3 regions of the Rhizobium sp. 862_C5_N1_2 genome follow, and region 2 is predicted to be linked to each of the others. Evidence: predicted binding sites of a transcription regulator. Region 2 holds the regulator's gene; each other region holds the start of a gene.
The links. Region 2 encodes LexA, which represses DNA repair genes until DNA is damaged. Its sites were predicted from a motif close to TGTTCNNNNTGTGTTCNG; they were not measured.

Region 1 (7,918 bases), 1.5 Mb from region 2:
GTTCATGCTGCGCGATGCCGCCGCCGCCTATGATTTCAACTATGTCGCGCTTCGTTACTTCAACGTCGCCGGCGCCGACCCCCACCACCGTGCCGGCCAGTCGACGTCAGGCGCCACGCACCTCATCAAGGTCGCCTGCGAGGCAGCACTCGGCAGGCGCGACAGCGTCAATGTCTACGGCATCGATTATCCCACCCATGACGGCACCGGCGTGCGCGACTACATCCATGTCAGCGATCTCACGGATGCACATCTGAAAGCGCTGCAGCACCTGCGCAGAGGCAAGGGCTCGCTCGTCGCCAATTGTGGTTACGGCAGCGGCTATTCCGTGCTCGACGTGTTGAACATGGTCACCCGCCTGCATGGGCATTCCTTCAAGATCCATATGGCGCCGCGGCGCGCCGGCGATTCGGCAAGCGTCGTCGCAGACGCTTCGCTCGCTCGGCAAGTGCTCGACTGGAAGCCCAGATACGATTCGCTCGAAACCATCGTTCAGAGCTCGCTCGATTGGGAACTGTTCCTGTCGAACAAGAGCGTCGACGACCTGCACAGCATCCACCGGGCACTCGCCGCCGCTTCTTTCTGATGCTGGAGCCTGTTTACGGTCCCCGCCCATGCGGGGGCCCAATGCCGTTACGTGAATAAGGAAAAATCAAGCTTTCTCTGGCTGGCAATGGCCAACGGAAAAGAGAAGATGAAGAACTTTCTGGCCTCATTGCAGCTGCAAAAAGACAATCCGACGCTTCTGCTGGCGCAGTTCCAGGCCCTGTCGTCGCAGATCCCCATTCTCTATGTCCTGCTGATCATCAACGCCCTTGCGGTGGCGATCACCCACCTCAAATCCGCGCCCCTCTGGCTCTCGCTCTACATTCCCGTGACCTTGAGCGTCGTCTGCGTCTTCCGTCTCTGCTGGTGGGAGATCAGGGGCAAGGAAGACGTGACCGCCGAGCGGGCATACAGGCTGATGAAGATCACCATATCAGGCGCCGCCATCCTGGCCGTCGCTTTCGGCAGCTGGGCAATCGCGCTTTACCAATATGGCGATGCTTCCCAGCAGGGGCAGATCGCCTATTTCCTTGTCGTGACAGGCATTTCCTGCATCTTTTGCCTGATGCATCTGCCGATAGCGGCGGCGCTGACCACTGTGATCACCTTCTCGGCCATGGTTGCGACCTTCATGTTCTCCGGCAATCCCGTTTTCGTCGCGACTGCCGTCAGCGGCCTCTTCCTGATTCTGCCTTTCCTCCGGGTGATCAACAGCTATTTCCAGAATTTCGTCGGTCTCGTGCAATTGACCGAGGAATTGAAGCAGAAGCAGGCGGAAGCCGAGGAGCTGAACCTCGTCAACAGCCGCAACGCGCTGCATGACCAACTGACCGGCCTTGCCAATCGTCGCAGCTTCTTTCTCTCGCTGGAAAAACGGCTGCAGAAGGATCCGTCGACGCCGCCCGTCCTCGGCATTCTCGATCTCGATGGCTTCAAGCCTGTCAACGACGTCTTCGGCCATGCCGCCGGCGATCTCGTGCTCAAGGAGACGGCCCGCCGCTTCGTCACGCTGGTCGGCGAAGAGGGCATCGTCTCTCGTCTCGGCGGCGATGAGTTCGGTATCATCTTCCCCTGCTCGATGACACGCCAGGCGATCGCCGATCTCGGTCAGGCGCTCTGTGCTGCCGTCCGCGATCCCTACGAAATCCCCGACGGCTCGGTCCGTGTCTTCGGTTCCTGCGGCATCGTCTATCCCGATATTGGCGAGTACACGGCCGAGGATCTCTACGAGAAAGCAGACTTCGCCCTCTATCAGGTCAAGAGCAAGCGCAGCAGCGGTGTCGAATTCTTCTCGGCCGAGCACGAGAAGATCCTGACCCAGCGCCACCTGATCGAACTCGAACTGCAGGCGAACGACTTCGCCCAGGAATTGAAACTCGACTATCAGCCGATCGTCGAATTGAGGAGCGGCCGCGTCGTCGCTTACGAGGCGCTCGCCCGCTGGGACAGCGCCCGCTTCGGCCGGATCAGTCCCGAAGCCTTTATTCCCGCTGCCGAGCGCACGGCAGTCATCGGCCGCATGACCCGCATCCTCTTCGCCAAGGCGCTCGAAGCGCTGGCGATCATTCCACGGCATCTCAGGCTGTCCTTCAATCTCTCGGCACGCGATATCTGCGACCACGAGACCTCGATGGCGCTGCTTGCCATGATCACCCGCTCCGGCATCGATCCCAGGCGCATCGAATTCGAGATCACCGAGACGGCACTGCTCTCCGATTTCGACACCGCCGACCAGGTAATCACTATGCTGCGCGCCGCCGGCATCTCGATTGCCCTCGACGATTTCGGCACCGGCTATTCGAGCCTCAGCCATATTCATCGTCTCGGCTTCGACAAGCTGAAGATCGACAAGTCCTTCGTGATGAATTTCGATCGTGACGCCCGTTGCATGAACATCACCCGCTCGGTCGCCAATCTGTGCCAGAATCTCGGCATTGCCTCCGTCGCCGAAGGCGTCGAAAGCGAAGAGATCGCCGAGGGATTGAAGGCGATGGGCGTTCGTCTGGCGCAGGGCTATCATTTCTCGCGGCCGCTGCCGCTGGAACTTGCCATTGATTACGCCGCCCGGTGCGAGGCCGCAGCCTCCGCCCGCAATTCGCTGTCTGCCTGAACCAATCTTCGACCGGTCTTAAATCGACTGGAGCGATGCTGCATCGTCGGCTATTCATGGTTCAACAGGATGAGGTGAACCATGCAAGACGGCGAAGTCATCATTGAACGGCGGGAGACCGCGGGGGTGATCCGGCTCAACCGGCCGCGGGCGCTGAACAGCCTGACGCTGCCGATGATCCGCACGATCACTGCGGCCCTTCACGATTTTGCCGGGGATTCCGAGGTGGCGAGCGTCGTGATGATGGGGGAGGGCGAACGCGGCTTCTGTGCCGGCGGCGATATCCGCGCCCTGCATGAGAGCGCCCGCGCTGGCGATGGCCTGGCGGCAAGCTTCTGGCGCGAGGAATTCCGCCTCAACCATATGATTGCCTCCTATCCCAAACCCTATGTTGCGCTGATGGATGGCATCACCATGGGCGGCGGCGTCGGCCTGTCGTCGCACGGCCGCCACCGCATCGTCACCGAGCGCACGCGGCTTGCCATGCCCGAAACCGGCATCGGCTATGTCCCGGATGTCGGCGCCACCTGGCTGCTGCCGCGCGCGCCGGGCGAAGCCGGAACATGGCTCGGTCTGACAGGGCTTGATATTGGCGCGGCCGATGCGATCCACGCTGGGCTTGCCGACCTTCAGATCGCGTCGTCTCGGCTGGGTGAGGTGACTGATGCTCTGTCGGACCTGCCGCGTGGCAGCTCGTCCAGTGATGTTGATGCCGTGTTACAAGCGCTATCCGAGCTCGCGGGAGAAAGCCGGCTCAAGCAGAACGCAGCAATGATCGATCGCGCATTCCGTTTCGACGGCGTCGAGGAAATCCTGGCAGCGCTTGCCGGGGAGGAAGGCGAATTTGCCGCCGAGACACGCCGGGTGATGCTGACGCGTTCACCGACCAGCCTCAAGCTCGCTTTACGGCTGCTCAGGGCCGGCCGCCGCAGCGCCTCGCTTGCCGAATGTCTCGGCCGCGAACTCGGCGCCTGTCTGCAGATGCTTGATAATCCCGATTTTTTCGAGGGCATCCGCGCCGCCGTCATCGACAAGGACCGCAATCCGCAATGGTCGCCGGCGTCAGTCGAGGCCGTGGAGGCATCAACGGTCGAGAATTTCCTGAAACCGGCCGAACCGCCGCTTTCACTCTGAACGCTATCCAGTTATCGCCACATGCCGCGCATGCGGGCGCCGACATCGATGCGCACCTGCCGCGCCTGCTGCTGGGCGACGGTCTGCGATTTCATCTGTGGCCAGCTGCAGGCCTCGAAGAACTGAAGCAGCGTCGCCGGAATGAAGCGGCTGCGTGAGGCATAGACGTGCCGGTCGCCCTGCGAGTTCTGACCATAGGTGAAGAAGCGTTGCGGCACGACAAGGTCGAGACCATCCCGGGCGCGCGTCATCGCGACATAGAGCAGCCGGCGTTCCTCTTCGATTTCGGCGGTGGTGCCGACGGCGAGATCGCTCGGTATGCATCCGTCGACGACGTTCAGCATGAAGACCCTCGTCCATTCCTGGCCCTTGGCGGAATGGATGGTCGACAGGATGAGATAGTCTTCGTCGAGAAGCGGCACGCCCGCCTGGTCGCTGGTCGCATCGGGCGGGTCGAGGGTGAGCTCGGTAAGAAAGCGCTCGCGCGAGGCATAACCGCCGGCGATCTGCTCGAGCTGCAACAGGTCGGCCTGCCGCGTCGCTGCGTCCTCGTGCAGCCGTTCCAGATGCGGCGCGTACCATTGCCGCGCCAGGCCGATTTCCGCCGGCCAGCCGGCCTTGCCGGTCTTCAGCTCCTGCAGCATCGAGACGAACATTGTCCAGTCTTCGCCGGAACGCGGCGGCGCCGGCATGGCAGCGAGAGCAGAAATCGGGCTGGCATCCTCGGCCATCAGGTCGAGCGTCTTCTGCGCCGTCGACGGCCCGACGCCCGGCAGGATCTGCATCAGCCGGAAGCCCGCCACCCGGTCGCGCGGGTTCTGCGCGAAGCGAAGGGCGGCCAGCATGTCCTTCACATGCGCGCTGTCGAGAAACTTCAGCCCGCCGAATTTGACGAAGGGAATGTTGCGCCGGGTCAACTCGACCTCCAGCGGCCCGCTGTGATGCGAGGCGCGGAAGAGCACGGCCTGCTGCTTGAGCGTGAGGCCTTCCTCGCGGTTGTCGAGCACCATGTCGGCGACGTAGCGCGCCTGCTCGGCCTCGTCGCGCACCGTGACGAGGCGCGGCCGCTCGGCTGATTGCCGCTCGGTCCAGAGATTCTTGGTGAAGCGCTCCGAGGCGAGATCGATGACGGCGTTGGCGGCGGCGAGGATCGGCTGCGTCGAGCGGTAGTTGCGGTCGAGCGTGACGATATTGGCGGCCGGGCTGAAGGCGGCGGGAAAATCGAGGATATTGCGCACCGTCGCGGCACGGAAGGAATAGATCGACTGCGCATCGTCGCCGACGACGGTCAGCCCTTGGCCGCCGGGCTTCAGCGCCAGCAGGATCGAGGCCTGCAGCCGGTTGGTGTCCTGATATTCATCAACGAGCACATGGTCGAAGCGGCTGCCGATATCCTCGGCAATGACAGTCTCGCCGACCATCTGTGCCCAGTAGAGCAGCAGATCGTCGTAGTCGAGCACGTTCTGGCTCTGCTTGGCCTCGACATAGCTGGCGAAAAGTTCGCGCAGCTGTTTTTCCCACGCCGCGCACCAGGGAAAGACGTCGCGCAGCACGAGGTCGAGCGCGGTTTCCGAATTCACCGCCCTGGAATAGATGGCAAGACAGGTGCCCTTTGTCGGAAAGCGGCTTTCCGTCTTTGAGAAACCGAGGTCGTGCCGGATCAGGTTCATCAGATCGGCGCTGTCTTCGCGGTCGTGGATGGTGAAATCCGGGTCGAGGCCGATCTGCTGGGCATAATCGCGCAATAGCCGCGCGCCGATGCCATGGAAGGTGCCGGACCAGGAAAGCGCATCCGCCATGACGCCGGCATTCGCACCAAGCACATCGCGGCAGATGCGCTCGACGCGCCGCGCCATTTCGGCGGCTGCCCGGCGCGAAAAGGTCATCAGCAGGATGCGGCGGGGATCGGCGCCCTTGACGATCAGATGGGCGACCCGATGCGCCAAGGTATTCGTCTTGCCCGAGCCGGCGCCGGCAATGACCAGCAGCGGCCCGGCAATATGGTTGCCGTCGATGAGCGTGCCGTGCTCGACGGCCATGCGCTGCTGCGGATTGAGCTTTTCGAGATACATCCAGCCGTCCGGTCGGGCTCCCGCAGAATCACTGGGGAAAGATTAGATGTTCCTTGAATGTTCGCGATTGCCGTCCCTGTCAAGCGATCTGGCGCGCGAGCAACATCTCAGTCGGGGAAATCCGGACCGACTACGCGCCGCACCAGCTTCAGGCTGCGGTCGGCCTGAAGGATATAGGTTTCCTCCACGCGCTGTCCCGTCCCGTTGTAGAACTGGTTGTAGACGGCGCTGCCGACCGGCGACTTGGTGAGCTTCGTTCGCGGCTGGCCGCCATAGGTAATGCTGCCGGGAATGGGGTCCAGTGCCGGCGTATCGGCCGAAGAGCAGCCGGCAAGCAATGCCCCGGCAAACAAGGCAGGCAGAAGCGCTTTCATCGTCATCATTCCTCTTTCGACTGCAGCCAGATATGGAAGCCGCCGCACCTTTCGCCAAGGGTAGCCCATGCCGCCCGCGCAGGTATCGCTGTCGAGCAGGCTCTTCTTTTCCGGGGGACGCAACGAAATGCGTACCTGCGACGTTAACAGACATCAACCAACATCAGGAAACGTTCACGGTGCTCGGCTTTCCAGCATTCACGGGGCATGACGAGCCCGGCCGGCAGGGCCACAGCGATGCCGCGACGCGCGCCTCGGTGGAGAGCGCCCTTCATGCGGCCGCCGATTTCGAAGCCGGCGAAATCACCGTCAGCATATCGGGCTCCTATCTCATCCTGGAGGGTTTCGTGCGCCGGCGGGGCGATGTCGAGCGGGCGATCGAGATCGCCGAGGGCGTCGTCGGGCGAGGCTATGTGCGTGGTCGCCTGCTGCGACGCTGAAGTCTTGAGAATGGGATGCCGCGCCGGTTCGCGCGCTCATGTCTTTGCGATGCATGAAGGGAACCAAAACACCCTCCCACGGGTTGAAAGGCCGGACCTAAACGCTGGAGACCCTCATGCAGTCGCTTCTTCGCATCTCTGCAATGACCTTGATAACAGGCGGTGTCTTTGCCGGCTCCGCCCATGCCTCGCTGGAAACCGGCACGAATTATTCCGCTTTGCCGAAGGACCAGATCGCCCTCAACGAATATACCGGGACCGTCGCCTGCACGCCGGCAGATCCTCAGTATTTGCCGTCCTTCATCCGCGCGGCGGATGGCACGATCATTGGTGTCGGTTATGTCGAAGTGGAGAATGAGGGGGGCGCGGACTGCTGAAACATCCGCTTCACTCGGACGAGGCTCGCCGGCGTTTCCGCAGAGGTGACGAGCCTCTAACCATCATCATGATGGCTGGCCATCTTCTATGAATACACCTGTACCAGGCGCAACGCCTGCTGCACCAAAACCCGGCGCGAGTTCGATGCAGGGTTAAGCAAAATTAAAGCATTGTCCCGTTCCGGCACGTTCCGTTTACGAACGACCTGAAGCGGCCTGGAAATCCTGACCGAAGTGCAGCGCATAACCCCGAAAATCGGAATCGATTTTCGGAAAGGATTATGCACCAGTTCAATGAAGCTTCAGCTTCGCCTCTTCGGCTGCCGCCAGAAACTCGGCTCTCGCCTCTTCCACGCTCTTGCGCCCGTCGAGCGCTGCCCGGCAGGTGCTGCGGGCCTTGATATAACGAAGCCCGCGCACACTCGGCCAGAGATCCGCCAGGCACTTCAGCGCATCGAACGGACCATTGACCGTTCGCGCATCGGCATTTTCGAAACCAACCTTGACCGGGCTGTTCCATCTTTCAGTTGCCATCGACGCTCCTCCACGATTTTCGACAGAAATGAGCGCAACATCTCCCAGTTCCTCCGGGGAGACTCTGCGATAGCTAATACTCTAGCGCGATTTTCACCGTCGGCAAATGGGCGGATCGTCACTGATGCCGCGACGAATGGTTTCGCCTCGACCCATGACAGGAAAGCCTATGGACGCCAACTGATAAGAAACGCCAACTTATAAGGTGTTTTCGCCGGGAAGGGTGGAGTCGAGATTGACTGTCTTTTCAAGAAAACTGGTGCTGCCGAGTGGGATTGAACCACCGACCTCACCCTTACCAAGGGTGTGCTCTACCACTGAGCTACGGCAG
Region 2 (7,918 bases):
TTGGTAACGAAGAGATCGTCGCCGACGAGCTGGGTCTTCTTGCCGGTCAGGTCGGTCAGCGTCTTCCAGCCGTCCCAATCGTCTTCGGCCATGCCGTCCTCGATCGAGATGATCGGATACTTGGCGGCGAGCTCAGCCAGATATTCGGCCATGGCGCCCGATTCCAGCGTGCGGCCTTCCCCTTCGAGAACGTATTTGCCGTCCTTGAAGAATTCGGTCGAGGCGCAGTCGAGGCCGAGGTAGATGTCCTCGCCCGGCTTGTAGCCGGCTTTCTCGACCGACTTCATGATGAAGTCGAGAGCTTCCGAAGCACTCTTCAGACCCGGTGCGAAACCGCCTTCGTCGCCGACATTGGTGTTATGGCCCTGCGCGGCAAGTTCCTTGCGCAGCGTATGGAAGACTTCCGAACCCATGCGCACGGCTTCGGCGATCGAATCGGCGCCGACTGGCAGGATCATGAATTCCTGGAAATCGATCGGATTGTCGGCGTGGGCGCCGCCGTTGATGATGTTCATCATCGGCACCGGCAGCAGGCTGGCGGAAGCGCCGCCGACATAACGGTAGAGCGGCAGGCCGGACGCCTGGGCAGCAGCCTTGGCGACGGCGAGCGACACGCCGAGGATGGCGTTGGCGCCGAGGCGCGACTTGTTCGGCGTGCCGTCCAGCTCGATCATGATGTTGTCGATCTGGATCTGGTTTTCGGCGTCGATGCCGCCGATCGCGTCGAAGATCTCGGTGTTGGCGGCTTCCACCGCCTTTTCGACACCCTTGCCCAGGTAGCGCTTGCCGCCGTCGCGCAGTTCGACCGCCTCATGCGCGCCCGTCGAGGCGCCCGAGGGAACGGCCGCGCGGCCCATGCTGCCATCTTCGAGATAGACATCGACTTCGACGGTGGGGTTGCCACGGCTATCGAGAATCTCGCGGGCGATGATATCGGTGATTGCAGTCATGGGTTCTTCCTGCTCGGTGGGTGGTGATAAGTCGGTTCGAAACCTGTCTTAGTCGAAGGCGTGCAAATTACAATGCTGCAATTTCCAGCCTTCGAACCAGCGTTTGGATCTCGCCTAAAGCGCGTCGCGATCTTTCAGATTCGCTTGCCACGCTTTAGGTCTTTGGCTTTCCGCATGTCGTTGTCGCAAAACCGCTGCACACTTTTTCGCGACATGCCTATAGCACGATCATGTCAGGCTGTTGAACGTCAAGCCTTGGCGACCGCATCGAAGGCAAGCAGCTTTTCAAGCAGCCGCGGCATGTCCTCGAGATAGACCATGTTGGGGCCGTCGGAAGGTGCATTGTCGGGGTCCTGGTGGGTTTCGACGAAGACGCCGGCAATACCGGCAGCCACTGCTGCGCGCGCCAGTGTTTCCACGAATTCCCGCTGACCGCCGGAGGAATCGCCCTGCCCGCCCGGCTGCGCAACGGAATGGGTGGCATCGAAGATAACGGGCGCGCCCATCGCCGCCATGATCGGCAGCGAGCGCATGTCGGAAACCAGCGTGTTATAGCCGAATGAGGCGCCACGCTCGCACAGCAGCACGTTCGGATTGCCGCTGGCGTTGAGCTTCTTCAGGACGTTCTTCATATCCCAGGGAGCGAGGAACTGGCCCTTCTTGACATTGACGACGCGGCCGGTCTTGGCGGCGGCGATGAGAAGGTCGGTCTGGCGGCAAAGGAAGGCCGGGATCTGCAGGACGTCGACGACCTTTGCCACCTCCGCGCATTGCTCGGCGGTATGAACGTCGGTCAGGACAGGAAAGCCGAATTCCTTCTTGAGGGCGGCAAAAACCTCCATGCCCTTTTCGATCCCGATGCCGCGTTCAGCCGAGAGCGAGGTGCGGTTCGCCTTGTCGAAGGAGCTCTTGTAAACGAGGCCGATGCCGAGCTTTGCGCAAAGCTCTTTCAGCGTGCCGGCAACCATGAAGGCGTGGTCGCGGCTCTCCATCTGGCAGGGACCGGCAATCAGCGACAGCCGGCCGGTATTGGAAAAGGTCACCTGGCCTTGGCCTTCGCCGATCTTGACTTCGGAATTCGTCTCAGTGCTCATCGTGTCTCCTCGAAGGCGAAGAGCGTGCCCTGCCCGGGCGCGGGCTTCACCAGAATGCGATTGTTCTTGCGCGTGTATGTCACCCCGTTAGCAGCCAAATGCGCTTCTGTCACGGCAAGATCGGCGACAATGAAGAGGATTGCCCGGCCACGCAGGCCGCGATCGGCGGATGAGCCGGCGATCTCGAAATAGGCTTCTAGCCCTTCCGGCGTCATCAGACTGATTTTCGCGTTCGAAGCAGCAACATTGACGCCAAAACCGGTTTTCTCGACTGCCGCCTGCGCCACGGCAAGGCCGACGAAGGCTCCGAAAGCGGCAGCATCAGGCGCGCAGAGCGCGATCTCGGCAATGCCGGTGACGCCATTGGCATGCGTCTCCAGCGCGCCGCGGTCGGCCGGCAGCGGATTGACGCGTTCGACGCTGAAAAGGAAGAGATCGGGCGCTCGCAGGTCGCCGGCAAAAGCCAGCTTGAAGCCGGCGATGCTCTCAGAACCGTCCGGCATCGTCATCGGCCGGGTGAACTGCAGCATCTCGCCGGCGCTCGATCCGTTGCCGACGAAGTTCTGATGATCGACGCCGGCATCCTTACTGCCGAAAGCAAGCCCCGAAAGCCCCTCCTCGCCGCAGCGGAAGCGGAAGGCCCGGTTGCGGGCCGTGAAAACATTGCCTTGCCGCGCTGAGGCCTCGCTCTCCTCGACACTCGCAATCCCGAGCGGCTCCAGATAGGTCTTGTCGGCAAAAAAGACGCAGGCGTTTTCCGTTCCGAAGGGATGGCGTGCATCGGCGGCAACGGTGAAGCCGAGCTTGCCAAGCCTCTCGCGCGCCAGATCGATATTGACGACGGGCAGCACCACATGATCCAGCGGGTGCGGCTTGGCGGAACGCTCGTTCATGATATCCCTCCTGGAAACGGCAAGAGATGTGCGATGGCGCGCCCCTCAATGCAAGAGATGTGTCCCAATCCGGCGAATGAAAATAAAAATCTCAACGAGTTGGCGCCAAGTTTTACGGAAATTTAGCTACTTGCGGAACACATATGGAACATATAGTGTCTGTTCTGGATTTGTTTCAATCACGAGGTCACAACGTCGATGCTCACGCGCAAACAACAGGAGCTTCTCCTTTTCATTCATGAGCGCATGAAGGAATCCGGCGTTCCGCCATCTTTCGACGAAATGAAGGATGCCCTGGACCTCGCTTCCAAGTCCGGGATTCACCGGCTGATTACGGCGCTCGAGGAACGTGGCTTCATTCGCCGCCTACCGAACCGCGCCCGTGCGCTCGAGGTTATCAAGCTTCCGGAGGCCTACAGCCCCAGCATTCAGCCCCGGCGGGGCTTTTCGCCCAGCGTCATCGAGGGCAGCCTTGGCAAGCCGCAGCCGGTCGCCACTCCTGCTCCCGCAAAACCCGTCGCCGACAACGGCAACTCGGTCTCCGTGCCGGTCATGGGCCGTATCGCCGCCGGTGTTCCGATCTCGGCGATCCAGAACAACACCCACGACATCGTCGTTCCGGCCGACATGCTCGGTTCCGGTGAACATTATGCGCTCGAGGTCAAGGGCGATTCGATGATCGACGCCGGCATCTTCGACGGCGACACCGTGATTATTCGCAACGGCAGCACCGCAAGTCCTGGCGACATCGTCGTTGCTCTCGTCGACGACGAAGAAGCGACACTCAAACGCTTCCGCCGCAAAGGCGCCTCGATCGCGCTGGAGGCGGCCAACCCGGCTTACGAGACCCGGATTTTCGGGCCGGACCGCGTCAAGGTTCAGGGCAAGCTCGTCGGCCTCATTCGCCGCTATCACTGACATCAGGCAGTCCGGATTCGGCAAAACTGTTGCTGCGCCAGTCATAGGCGCGATGCCGCATCCATGGCCGCGACAATGCATCGAATGCGGTTGCGACCTCCAGGCCGGCGTCGGCGAAGCGCAACTCGACGGAGCCGGTCCTGCGCAGCGTTTCGCCGGTGAAGAGCGTCGCCCCTGAGCGGCAGCTGTTGAAGCGCAGGCGGACCGACGTCACGACGATATCGGCCGCGTCGCATGCCGGACCGAGATAGGCGGCATTGTCGATGACAGCAACGACATGACCATTGCCAAGCCTTGATGTGCACCAGGCCTTCTTGACGCAGGAAAAGCGGTTGGCTTCACCGGCCGCTGCAGCCGCCCGCATCGCCGACCTTGCTTCGTTCTGCTGATCGCGGGAAAGCCTGACGCGGCGGTCTTCTCCCTCCGGCGGAATAACAGGACCATCCAGCATCTTCGGCGGGTGATGCGTCGGCAGGACCAGCGCTCTCTGCCACTGGTCGAAGATGAAATCCGGCGGTCTTTCACGGTTGGAAGCCATGGCCCCCGCCTCGACGATTGCGACGAGACCACCATCCTCCGAAATCGCCAGATCCGGCGGCCGGGGAACCGGCTGAAGCAAGAGGACGAGCGTCGACACCGCGATGATCGATGTGCCGATATGGCGCAGCCGGGTGCGGAGCAGCGTCAGCAGCAGAAAGCCTGCGACGGCGATCGCGAAATACCAAGCGGGCAAGCGGCCGATGCCGATGTCGCCACCCCAGCCGGACACCGTCTTTGCGATCGCGATCACCAGATCGAGGCCGAATCCGACGACCTTCCAAGGCAAAACGTCCAGACCGAAAGGCATGAGCAGCATCGCCAGCAACCCGGCCGGCATGATGATGAAGGAGATGATCGGCATCGTCGCGAGGTTTGCCGGCAGGCCATAGGCAGTCAGGCGATGAAAATGCTCGATCGAAAACAGCGCGGTGGAAAAGCCGCCGATCAGCGAGGTCAGGAAGACGCCGCCGAAGAAACCCGCAACCGTAACGACGGGCCGAAAAATCGGCAGCTTCAGGAAAGCGTTTTCGCGGACGCGCCGGTCCTTCCACAGCTGGTAGCCAGATACCAACGCCAATGTCGCGGCAAAGGACATCTGGAAGCTCGGACCCAAGACCTCGGACGGTGAAATGGCGAGAATGACGAGCGCCGAGAGAGCGACATTGCGCAGGCTGATCGACGGCCGGTCGAAGAAGACGGCAATCAACATGATCGCCATCATGATGAAGGCGCGTTCGGCCGAGACGGCAAAGCCGGAGATCAGGAAATAAGCCGTGACGGCGATGAGCGCGCCGGCAGCGGCGATCTTCTTGGTCGGATAGGCTTGGGCGACACCGGGAAAGAGGCTGAGCAGCATGCGGAAACCGACGAAGAAGATGCCGGCTGACAGCGCCATATTGAGGCCGGAGATAGCGATGATATGAGCCAGACCGGACTGGCGCAGCGCCTCCGTCGTCTCATTCGAGATGGCGCGCCGCTCGTCCGTCACCAGAGCAGCGGCAAAAGCGCCGGTGTCGCCGGGCAGGATCGACCTTATGCGGTCTCCGATACCGCTGCGCAGCCGGTAGAGACCTTCGAGCAGCGCTTCCGTCGTCGATCTGGCCGCTTGCGGACCTGCCTGCAAATCGACCTTTGTCGGCGCACCGTAGAAGAAGCCGTTGGCGCCGATGCCATCGAAATAGGCACCGAAGGAGAAGTCGTTGAGCTCAGGAAGCGCTGGACCTGCTGGCGGCGTCAGCCGTGCCCTGCCGGTTATGATATCACCGATCTCGAAAGGCGCGTCCGCGCCGCGGGCGATCGCGGTTATGCGCCCCGGCGGCCGCTTCACCTCCGGCGCCTCAGTGCCGGTGACGGCAAGAATATAGCGCCACCGCCCGCGACCATCGCCTTCGCGCCGCTCGACACGGCCGGTCACCGTCGTCGTCACTGATGAATCGAGGATCACGGTCGAAGCCCGCCGGCTCTCGAGCTGCGCCGAGACCACGCCGCAGGCGACAAGTGCAAGCGCCAGCAGCGTTGCCCGCAATGCCGCCCGGTTGCGGCTGGCGATGAGAACCGCGACGGTCAGCACCAACAGGCAGAGCAGCGATGCAACGAGCGGGAAGTCCGATGCCGCTAGAAACCAGAAGGCTGAGCCGGCCCCGAGGAAGACCGGTGAGAACAGCAGCAGGCGGCCATGGTCCGCCTCTTCGCCCAGCATGCGCATGCCACCACGCAGCGATTGCAAGGCTACTGCCGGCAGCCGGTGGCGCCACGGTGTCGCCGACTGCGTCGTTGGCGGCCGCGTCACCACGACAGCCGGAGAAAAACCGGCGGAGTCGGCAAGGCCGGCGCCTGCTTCCGGCCGCAATTCGACTGTCGTCAACTCCTGCATGTGCTGCCCAAAGTCACTCGCCCCGACAGGCAGAATGCAACCGCCAATCAAATCCGGCAAGAATAATCGATTGAAAAGTGAGGGAAAATTGAAAGAGCCAAAAGAGCAGTCGAATCATCGGCTTCCGATATGCATGCGGCTCATCGCTGCAGTGCCTAAAAGGTGATACTGCAATGCACAAAATGCCATCACGGTAACTTGGCATTAGCCTCGCGATCATATAGCTATCGGTGAGGACGCTTAACCCCTATGGCGCTTTTATGGCGCCACCGCCATTTCGGAGGATCAGCATGACGGATCAAAGCGCTACAATAAAAATCGGTGACAAATCAGTCGACCTTGCCGTTAAAAGCGGCACGATCGGCCCGAGCGTCATCGATATCGGTGCCCTCTACAAGAACACGGCTTCCTTCACCTACGATCCGGGTTTCACGTCGACTGCATCCTGTGAATCGAAAATCACCTACATCGACGGCGACGAAGGTGTCCTGTTGCATCGCGGCTATCCGATCGAGCAGCTCGCCGAACATGGCGACTTCCTCGAGGTCTGCTACCTCTTGCTTTACGGCGAACTGCCGACCACCGTGCAGAAGAAGGATTTCGATTATCGCGTCACGCACCACACCATGGTGCACGAGCAGATGAGCCGCTTCTTCACCGGCTTCCGCCGCGATGCGCATCCGATGGCCGTCATGTGCGGCTGCGTCGGCGCGCTGTCGGCCTTCTACCACGACTCCACCGACATCACCGATCCGCACCAGCGCATGGTCGCCAGCCTGCGCATGATCGCCAAGATGCCGACGCTTGCCGCCATGGCCTACAAGTACCATATCGGCCAGCCCTTCGTTTACCCGAAGAACGACCTCGACTACGCCTCGAACTTCCTGCGCATGTGTTTTGCCGTGCCTTGCGAGGAATATGTGGTCAATCCGGTGCTTGCCCGCGCCATGGACCGCATCTTCATCCTGCATGCCGATCATGAGCAGAACGCCTCGACCTCGACCGTCCGTCTCGCCGGTTCGTCGGGCGCCAACCCGTTCGCCTGCATCGCTGCCGGCATCGCCTGCCTCTGGGGCCCCGCGCATGGCGGCGCCAACGAAGCAGCGCTCAACATGCTGAACGAGATCGGCTCGGTCGACCACATTCCGGAATATATCGCCCGCGCCAAGGACAAGAACGATCCGTTCCGCCTGATGGGCTTCGGTCACCGCGTCTACAAGAACTATGATCCGCGCGCCAAGATCATGCAGAAGACGACGCATGAAGTGCTTGGCGAACTCGGCATCAAGGATGATCCGTTGCTCGAAGTGGCGATGGAGCTGGAGCGCATCGCGCTCACCGACGAATATTTCATCGAAAAGAAGCTCTATCCGAACATCGACTTCTATTCCGGCATCACGCTGAAGGCGCTGGGCTTCCCCACGACCATGTTCACCGTGCTCTTCGCGCTTGCCCGCACCGTCGGCTGGATCGCGCAGTGGAACGAGATGATCGAGGATCCGGAACAGCGCATCGGCCGTCCGCGCCAGCTCTATGTCGGCGAACCGAAGCGCGATTACATCCCGGTTTCGAAGCGCTGATCGCTTTAAAAGAACCCAAAAGAAAACCCGGTCAGAAACGACCGGGTTTTTTCTTTTTCAGCACGTCGAG
Region 3 (7,918 bases), 140 kb from region 2:
GCCGGAGCGACCTTTGCCGCCACGGCGCTGGGCGCGATAAGTGGTGAGCGGCACGCGCTTGATATAGCCGAGATGCGAGACGGTGACGACCATGTCTTCGCGGGCGATCAGATCCTCGTCGTCCATTTCAAGGCCGCCATCGACGATCTCGGTGCGGCGCGGCGTGCCGAACTCGTCCCGGACGGCGAGAAGTTCGTCCTTGACGATGGTCTGGATGCGGACGCGTGAGGAGAGAATATCGAGGTAGTCCTTGATTTCCTCGCCGATCTTGTTGAGTTCATCGCCGATTTCGTCGCGACCAAGAGCCGTCAGGCGGGCCAGGCGCAGTTCGAGGATGGCGCGGGCCTGCTCTTCGGAGAGGTTGTAGGTCAGGTCGTCATTGATGCGATGGCGCGGATCGTCGATCAGGCGGATCAGGCTTTCGACATCTGCCGCCGGCCAGCGGCGGGTCATCAACTCTTCGCGGGCCGACTGCGGATCGGGCGCCTGGCGGATGACGCGGATGACCTCGTCGATATTGGCGACGGCAATGGCGAGACCGACCAACACATGGGCGCGGTCACGCGCCTTGCGCAGCAGGAATTTCGTTCTCCGGCTAACGACTTCTTCGCGGAACGAGACAAAAGCGCGAAGCATGTCGAGCAGCGTCAGCTGTTCGGGCTTGCCGCCGTTCAGCGCCACCATGTTGCAGCCGAAGGACGTCTGCAGCGGCGTATAACGATAAAGCTGGTTGAGGATGACTTCGGCATTGGCATCGCGCTTCAGCTCGACGACAACGCGATAACCCTGGCGGTCGGATTCGTCGCGCAGGTCGGAGATGCCTTCGATGCGCTTGTCGCGCACCAGCTCGGCCATCTTCTCGATCATCGTCGCCTTGTTCACCTGATAGGGAATCTCGGTGATGATGATCTGCTCGCGGTCACCGCGCATCGGCTCGATGGCGGCTACGCCGCGCATGATGACGGAGCCGCGGCCGGTCTCATAAGCCGAGCGGATGCCGGCACGACCGAGGATCTTCGCGCCCGTGGGGAAATCGGGGCCGGGAATGATCTGGATCAGTTCCGGCAGCTCGATTGCCGGATCGTCGATCAGCGCGATGCAGCCGTCGATAACTTCCGACAGATTGTGCGGCGGGATGTTGGTCGCCATGCCGACGGCGATGCCGCCGGCGCCGTTGACGAGCAGGTTCGGGAACTTGGCGGGCACCACGACCGGCTCGGAGAGCGTGCCGTCGTAGTTGTCGCGGAAATCGACGGTTTCCTTGTCGAGATCGTCGAGCAGCGAGTGGGCAGCCTTTTCGAGGCGGCATTCGGTATAACGTTCGGCCGCCGGCGGATCACCATCGACCGAACCGAAATTGCCCTGACCGTCAATCAGCGGCAGCCGCAGCGACCAGGGCTGCGCCATGCGGGCGAGCGCATCATAGATTGCGGAATTGCCGTGCGGATGGAATTTACCCATCACGTCACCGGTGACGCGGGCGCACTTGACGTATTTCTTGTTCCAGTCGATGCCGAGCTCGGACATGCCGTAGAGGATGCGCCGGTGCACGGGCTTCAGGCCGTCGCGCACGTCGGGCAGCGCGCGGCTGACGATGACGCTCATGGCGTAATCGAGATACGACCGCTGCATTTCCTCCATGATGGAGATGGGCTCGATGCCTGGCGGGAGCTTCCCGCCGCCGGGGGGTGTTTGCTCAGTCAAAACAGATCACGATCTCTTCTAGAATCACTTGAAGATTTATAGCGGAAAGCCTGTTCCCGCGCCAATTTCACAGCGCGTTTTGAACAGGCTTTTGCGGCTTAAAGACGGTAAAACATGCAAGTTGCGCGGCCGGACCGGACAAATCCGCCGCGGGCCGCTGCGGGATATTTGCCAAATCGGAATCCCCGCTTCACAATCATAAAAACCACGCACTCATATGGGGTTCCGGAGAGCCGATGGCAAGCGCCGACCAATTGATCAACGCCTTCACGACGCTTCTCGTCACCATCGATCCGCCGGGGCTCGCACCGATCTTTCTGGGGCTGACGACAGGCATGAGCCGCAGTGAGCGCACGCAGGTGGCGCTGCGTGGCTCGACCATCGCCTTCATCATCCTCGCCGTCTTCGCTCTGTTCGGCGCCGGCGTGCTCAGCGTGCTCGGGATTTCGATCGGCGCCTTCCGCATCGCCGGCGGGCTGCTGCTGTTCTGGATCGCCTTCGAGATGGTGTTCGAAAAGCGCCAGGACCGCAAGGAGAAGGCGACCGAGGTGGCGATCACCAAGGATCACATCGAGAATATCGCCGTCTTTCCCCTCGCCTTGCCGCTGATCGCCGGCCCGGGCGCGATCTCGGCGACGATCCTGCTTGCCGGCACGCTGGCGACATCCGTCGGAAAGGCGCAGCTGATCGGCGTCCTTGCCGCCAATCTGTTGCTGACCTTCCTCATGCTGCTCGTCGCCGAACGGCTGGACCGTTTCCTCGGCGTCACCGGCCGGGCGATCCTCACACGGCTTCTCGGCGTCATCCTCGCCGCCCTTGCCGCACAATTCGTCGTCGACGGCGCAAAATCGGCGCTCAATCTCATCAGCGCGACGCCGCACTGAAAAAACTTGAGCGCCCTCCAATCTAAACTTCGAGAAGTGCGAACGCCTCATCCGGCGTTTCAGGAACCTGCTCCATAGCCAAAGCGCGCACGATAGCTCTCGTCAACTCGCGAAAAATATCTATCGACGAACCTATGTCCGAATGTGCCATGCGATCAAAAGAGAGAATTCCAAAACTAGGTAATGCACCCTCACTAAGATCCTCTATCCCCTTGAAAAGGCCCGGCATGTATTCCGCGGCAAATCCGGTAAGCACTTTGTCGTAACTTGGAGCAAGTGATAGGGACCAACTCTCTCCTTTGGTACGTTCAATTGGGACATTCACCTGCAGACCTTGCGTTTTAATGGACTGATCCAGGGTGACTGACAGCAGACCATATACAGTTAGGCCTCCAACCGGCCGAGCTATTTCCGCAGCAACACTCTTCCGATGAGGAGTGCCTTCTCCGCTGGCGAAAACTTTACTCTCCCACAGATAGCATCGAGTTGAATCCATCGACGGCGGGGCCTCGTCCAACCAAAGTCGGAGGCGCGTACCGGAAGCTTTCTTAAAGATGTGGCAGCTCATTGAGAAATTCCTCAAAATGGTGCGAGATCATTCAGGCGGATGTGGTCTGAAGCATTTGCCGCGAGATCAAAGAAAAAGAGCATGACGCCATCCAAGGCATCATGCTCTCTCACCTCTTTCACAAAGCCAGCAAAGGCTATCGATCAGAACGGGATATCGTCGTCGAGATCCCGCGAGAAGTTGCCACCGCCGCCACCGCTGCGGCTCGGCGATGAGGAGGGAGCCGGGGCGCCGTAGTCGTCGCCATAATCATTGCCGCCAGCGGCACTGCCACGGCCGCCGCTCGCGCCGCCGCCTTCACCACGGCCGTCGAGCATCGTCAGCGTCGAACCAAACCCCTGCAGCACCACTTCCGTGCTGTAACGATCCTGGCCCTGCTGGTCCTGCCACTTGCGGGTCTGCAGCTGGCCTTCGATATAGAGCTTGGCGCCCTTCTTCACATATTGCTCGACGACCTTGCAGAGGCCCTCGTTGAAGACGACGACAGTGTGCCATTCGGTCTTCTCACGGCGCTCGCCGGAATTGCGATCGCGCCAGGTCTCCGAGGTCGCGATACGAAGATTGGCGATCGGCCGGCCATCCTGAGTGCGGCGGATTTCGGGGTCTGCACCGACGTTTCCAACCAGAATTACCTTATTCACGCTACCAGCCATACTTCTCACCCTGCCTGCCGCCCTGCCCGGCGGCGTTTAATCGATCGGCGCACCTTAAACCATCACGGACCGCCGATGCGCATGGGCGGCATTTAATCCACATGTTTATCCCATCAGAAAGCCGCATGCATTCATCAGGAATTTTGTTCTTTATTTGTTCTAGTTTATCCGTATGATCCTGTCAACAGAATCGAAAACCTTGAGCCCTTGCGGATATTCAGCCTCGACTCGCCCGTCGGCATCACTAAATAAGGGCTGTCATCCAGAAAACCAAAGCAGAGACGATGAGCGAACTGAAGACGATCTCCATCCGCGGCGCGCGCGAGCATAATCTCAAGAGCATCGATCTCGATCTGCCGCGTAACAAGCTGATCGTCATGACCGGGCTGTCGGGTTCCGGCAAATCCTCGCTCGCCTTCGACACGATCTATGCCGAGGGCCAGCGGCGCTATGTCGAGAGCCTGTCGGCCTATGCCCGCCAGTTCCTCGAAATGATGCAGAAGCCGGATGTCGACCAGATCGACGGGCTGTCGCCGGCGATCTCGATCGAGCAGAAGACCACCTCGCGCAACCCGCGCTCGACGGTCGGCACCGTCACCGAGATCTACGACTACATGCGCCTGCTCTTTGCCCGCGTCGGTGTTCCCTATTCGCCGGCGACCGGCCTGCCGATCGAGAGCCAGACCGTCAGCCAGATGGTCGACCGCATCCTCGACTTCGGCGAAGGCACCCGTCTTTATATTCTTGCGCCGCTCGTGCGCGGCCGCAAGGGCGAATACAAGAAGGAACTGGCCGAGCTGATGAAGAAGGGCTTCCAGCGCGTCAAGGTCGACGGCCAGTTCTACGAGATCGCCGAAGCGCCGGTGCTCGACAAGAAATACAAGCACGACATCGACGTGGTGGTCGACCGCATCGTCGTGCGCTCGGATGTCTCGGCGCGCCTAGCCGACAGCCTGGAAACCTGCCTGAAGCTCGCCGACGGGCTGGCGGTCGCCGAATTCGCCGACAAGCCGCTGCCGCCGGAAGAGACGTCAGCCGGCGGATCCGCCAACAAGTCGCTGAACGAGACGCATGAACGCGTGCTGTTTTCGGAGAAGTTCGCCTGCCCAGTCTCTGGCTTCACCATTCCCGAGATCGAACCCAGGCTGTTCTCCTTCAACAACCCGTTCGGCGCCTGCCCGACCTGCGACGGCCTCGGCGCCCAGCAGAAGATCGATCCGGATCTGATCGTGCCCGAGCCCGAGCGGACGCTGCGCGACGGGGCGATCGCACCCTGGGCCAAGTCGACCTCGCCCTATTACAATCAGACGCTGGAAGCACTCGGCAAACATTACGGCTTCAAGCTCGGCACTCGCTGGAACGATCTTTCCGATGAGGCCAAGGACGTCATCCTCAACGGCACCAACGACAAGATCGAATTCCACTACGCCGACGGCGCCCGCTCCTATACGACCCAGAAGAATTTCGAGGGCATCATCACCAATCTCGAGCGCCGCTGGAAAGAGACCGATTCCGCCTGGGCGCGCGAAGACATCGAGCGCTTCATGTCGGCGGCCCCCTGCCCGGCCTGCAACGGCTTCCGCCTGAAGCCGGAGGCCCTGGCGGTGAAGATCGACACGCTGCATATCGGCGAAGTGACGGGTATGTCGATCCGCGTCGCCCGCGACTGGTTCGAGACACTGCCGGCAAGCTTCAATGCCAAGCAGAACGAGATCGCCGTGCGCATCCTCAAGGAGATCCGCGACCGGCTGCGCTTCCTCAACGATGTCGGACTGGAATATCTCAGCCTTTCGCGCAATTCCGGCACGCTGTCGGGCGGCGAGAGCCAGCGTATCCGGCTCGCCTCGCAGATCGGCTCCGGGCTGACGGGCGTGCTTTACGTGCTCGACGAACCGTCGATCGGCCTGCATCAGCGCGACAATGCCCGGCTGCTCGACACGCTGAAGCACCTGCGCGACATCGGCAACACCGTCATTGTCGTCGAACATGACGAGGATGCGATCTTGTCGGCCGACGACGTCGTCGATATCGGCCCGGCGGCCGGCATTCACGGCGGTCAGGTCATCGCCCATGGTACGCCGCAGGATATCATGGACAGTCCGAATTCGCTGACCGGCAAATATCTCTCCGGCGAACTCGGCGTTCCCGTTCCCGACGAGCGCCGCAAGCCGAAGAAGGGCCGCGAGATCAAGGTGGTCGGGGCGCGAGGCAACAATCTGAAGAACGTTACGGCGTCGATCCCGCTCGGTGTCTTCACGGCGGTGACCGGCGTTTCCGGCGGCGGCAAATCCACCTTCCTGATCGAGACGCTCTATAAATCGGCGGCACGCCGCGTCATGGGCGCGCGTGAAAATCCGGCCGATCACGACCGCATCGACGGCTTCGAGCATATCGACAAGGTGATCGATATCGACCAGTCGCCGATCGGCCGCACGCCGCGCTCGAACCCGGCGACCTATACTGGCGCCTTCACGCCGATCCGAGACTGGTTCGCCGGTCTGCCGGAGGCCAAGGCACGCGGCTACCAGCCGGGCCGTTTCTCCTTCAACGTCAAGGGCGGACGCTGCGAGGCCTGCCAGGGCGACGGCGTCATCAAGATCGAGATGCACTTCCTGCCCGATGTCTACGTCACCTGCGACGTCTGCCATGGCAAGCGCTATAACAGAGAGACGCTCGATGTTACCTTCAAGCAGAAGTCGATCGCCGAGGTGCTCGACATGACGGTGGAGGAAGGCGTCGATTTCTTCGCGGCAGTGCCTGCGGTGCGCGACAAGCTGCAATCGCTGAAGGATGTCGGCCTCGGTTACATCAAGGTCGGCCAACAGGCGAATACGCTCTCCGGCGGGGAAGCGCAGCGTGTCAAGCTTGCCAAGGAGCTGTCAAAACGCTCGACGGGGCGCACGCTCTACATTCTCGATGAACCGACGACCGGCCTGCATTTCCACGACGTCGCCAAATTGCTCGAAATGCTGCACGAACTGGTCAACCAGGGTAACTCGGTGGTGGTGATCGAGCACAATCTCGAAGTCATCAAGACGGCCGACTGGGTGCTCGATTTCGGCCCCGAAGGCGGCGACGGCGGCGGTGAGATCGTCGCGACCGGAACGCCGGAGGCGATCGTCAAGGAGAAGCGGTCCTATACCGGGCACTTCCTGAAGGAATTGCTGGAGCGACGGCCGGTGAAGAAGGCGGTTGCGGCGGAATGACGATGAGGCCAGCGTCGCCCGATGATCTGGAAACGATCGCGATGCTGACAACCGCCGCCTATCGGCCCTATACCGAGTTGTTCGGCGCTCCGCCGATCCCGGTGAGGGAGGATTACGCGCCGCGGATCCAACGCGGCGAGGTCTGGCTGCGCGAGATCGGCGGGCAAACGGCCGGCCTGGTGGTCGTCGAGCGGCATGCCGATCACCTGATGCTGTTCAGCATCGCGGTCTCGCCGGCCTTTCAGGGTGCCGGGCATGGAGTGGCGATGCTGCGCTGGCTGGAGGGCAAGGCGCGGGAATGGGCCGTGCCGGAGATCCGGCTCTACACCAATGCGCGGATGGAGCGGAACATCGCTCTCTACAGCGCCTTCGGGTTTCAGGAAACGGGTCGCCGGCCGAGCCCATATCGGCCAGGATGGACGCTCGTCGATATGACCAAAGAGATCGATGCGGCCTGAGCGGCTGCGAATGGGGAGGACAACATGACGAAATCCGGCACTATCCGCACCGGCATCGGCGGCTGGACCTTCGAGCCCTGGCGCGGGCATTTCTTTCCCGATGACCTGAAACAGAAGGACGAGCTGAATTACGCCAGCCGCCAGCTGAAGGTCATCGAGGTCAACGGCACCTATTACAGCACGCAAAAGCCTGCGGTCTTTGCCAAATGGGCGGCGGACGTGCCCGACGGGTTCATCTTTTCGCTGAAGGCGACACGTTTCGTCACCAATCGGCGGGTGCTTGCCGAAGCCGGTGAATCGATGGAGCGATTTCTGTCATCGGGCATCAGCGAACTCGGCGATCATCTCGGGCCGCTGCTCTGGCAGTTCGCGCCGACGAAGAGGTTCGATGCAGACGATTTCGAAGCCTTCCTGAAGCTGCTGCCGGCAAAACAGGACGGGCTGA

Region 1: the regulator LexA is predicted to act here: its motif matches at 5,910-5,927, upstream of ACD590_RS01315 (ATP-dependent helicase).
Region 3: the regulator LexA is predicted to act here: its motif matches at 3,954-3,971, upstream of uvrA (excinuclease ABC subunit UvrA).

The regions. Positions count from the first base shown of each region.
Region 1 covers NZ_JBPWPT010000001.1:256,669-264,586, forward strand. Annotated here, with positions in the region: gene galE (UDP-glucose 4-epimerase GalE) at 1-586, shown strand, start outside; gene ACD590_RS01305 (putative bifunctional diguanylate cyclase/phosphodiesterase) at 695-2,656, shown strand; gene ACD590_RS01310 (enoyl-CoA hydratase/isomerase family protein) at 2,738-3,790, shown strand; gene ACD590_RS01315 (ATP-dependent helicase) at 3,802-5,862, opposite strand; gene ACD590_RS01320 (hypothetical protein) at 5,970-6,236, opposite strand; gene ACD590_RS01325 (BON domain-containing protein) at 6,416-6,676, shown strand; gene ACD590_RS01330 (hypothetical protein) at 6,793-7,053, shown strand; gene ACD590_RS01335 (DUF982 domain-containing protein) at 7,345-7,587, opposite strand; tRNA gene ACD590_RS01340 (tRNA-Thr) at 7,845-7,918, opposite strand, start outside.
Region 2 covers NZ_JBPWPT010000001.1:1,766,831-1,774,748, reverse strand. Annotated here, with positions in the region: gene eno (phosphopyruvate hydratase) at 1-950, opposite strand, end outside; gene kdsA (3-deoxy-8-phosphooctulonate synthase) at 1,199-2,044, opposite strand; gene ACD590_RS08990 (VOC family protein) at 2,041-2,937, opposite strand; gene lexA (transcriptional repressor LexA) at 3,136-3,855, shown strand; gene ACD590_RS08980 (ComEC/Rec2 family competence protein) at 3,836-6,268, opposite strand; gene gltA (citrate synthase) at 6,559-7,848, shown strand; gene lpxB (lipid-A-disaccharide synthase) at 7,880-7,918, opposite strand, start outside.
Region 3 covers NZ_JBPWPT010000001.1:1,908,273-1,916,190, reverse strand. Annotated here, with positions in the region: gene gyrA (DNA gyrase subunit A) at 1-1,704, opposite strand, end outside; gene ACD590_RS09715 (MarC family protein) at 1,941-2,588, shown strand; gene ACD590_RS09710 (hypothetical protein) at 2,611-3,156, opposite strand; gene ACD590_RS09705 (single-stranded DNA-binding protein) at 3,300-3,809, opposite strand; gene uvrA (excinuclease ABC subunit UvrA) at 4,094-7,015, shown strand; gene ACD590_RS09695 (GNAT family N-acetyltransferase) at 7,012-7,473, shown strand; gene ACD590_RS09690 (DUF72 domain-containing protein) at 7,498-7,918, shown strand, end outside.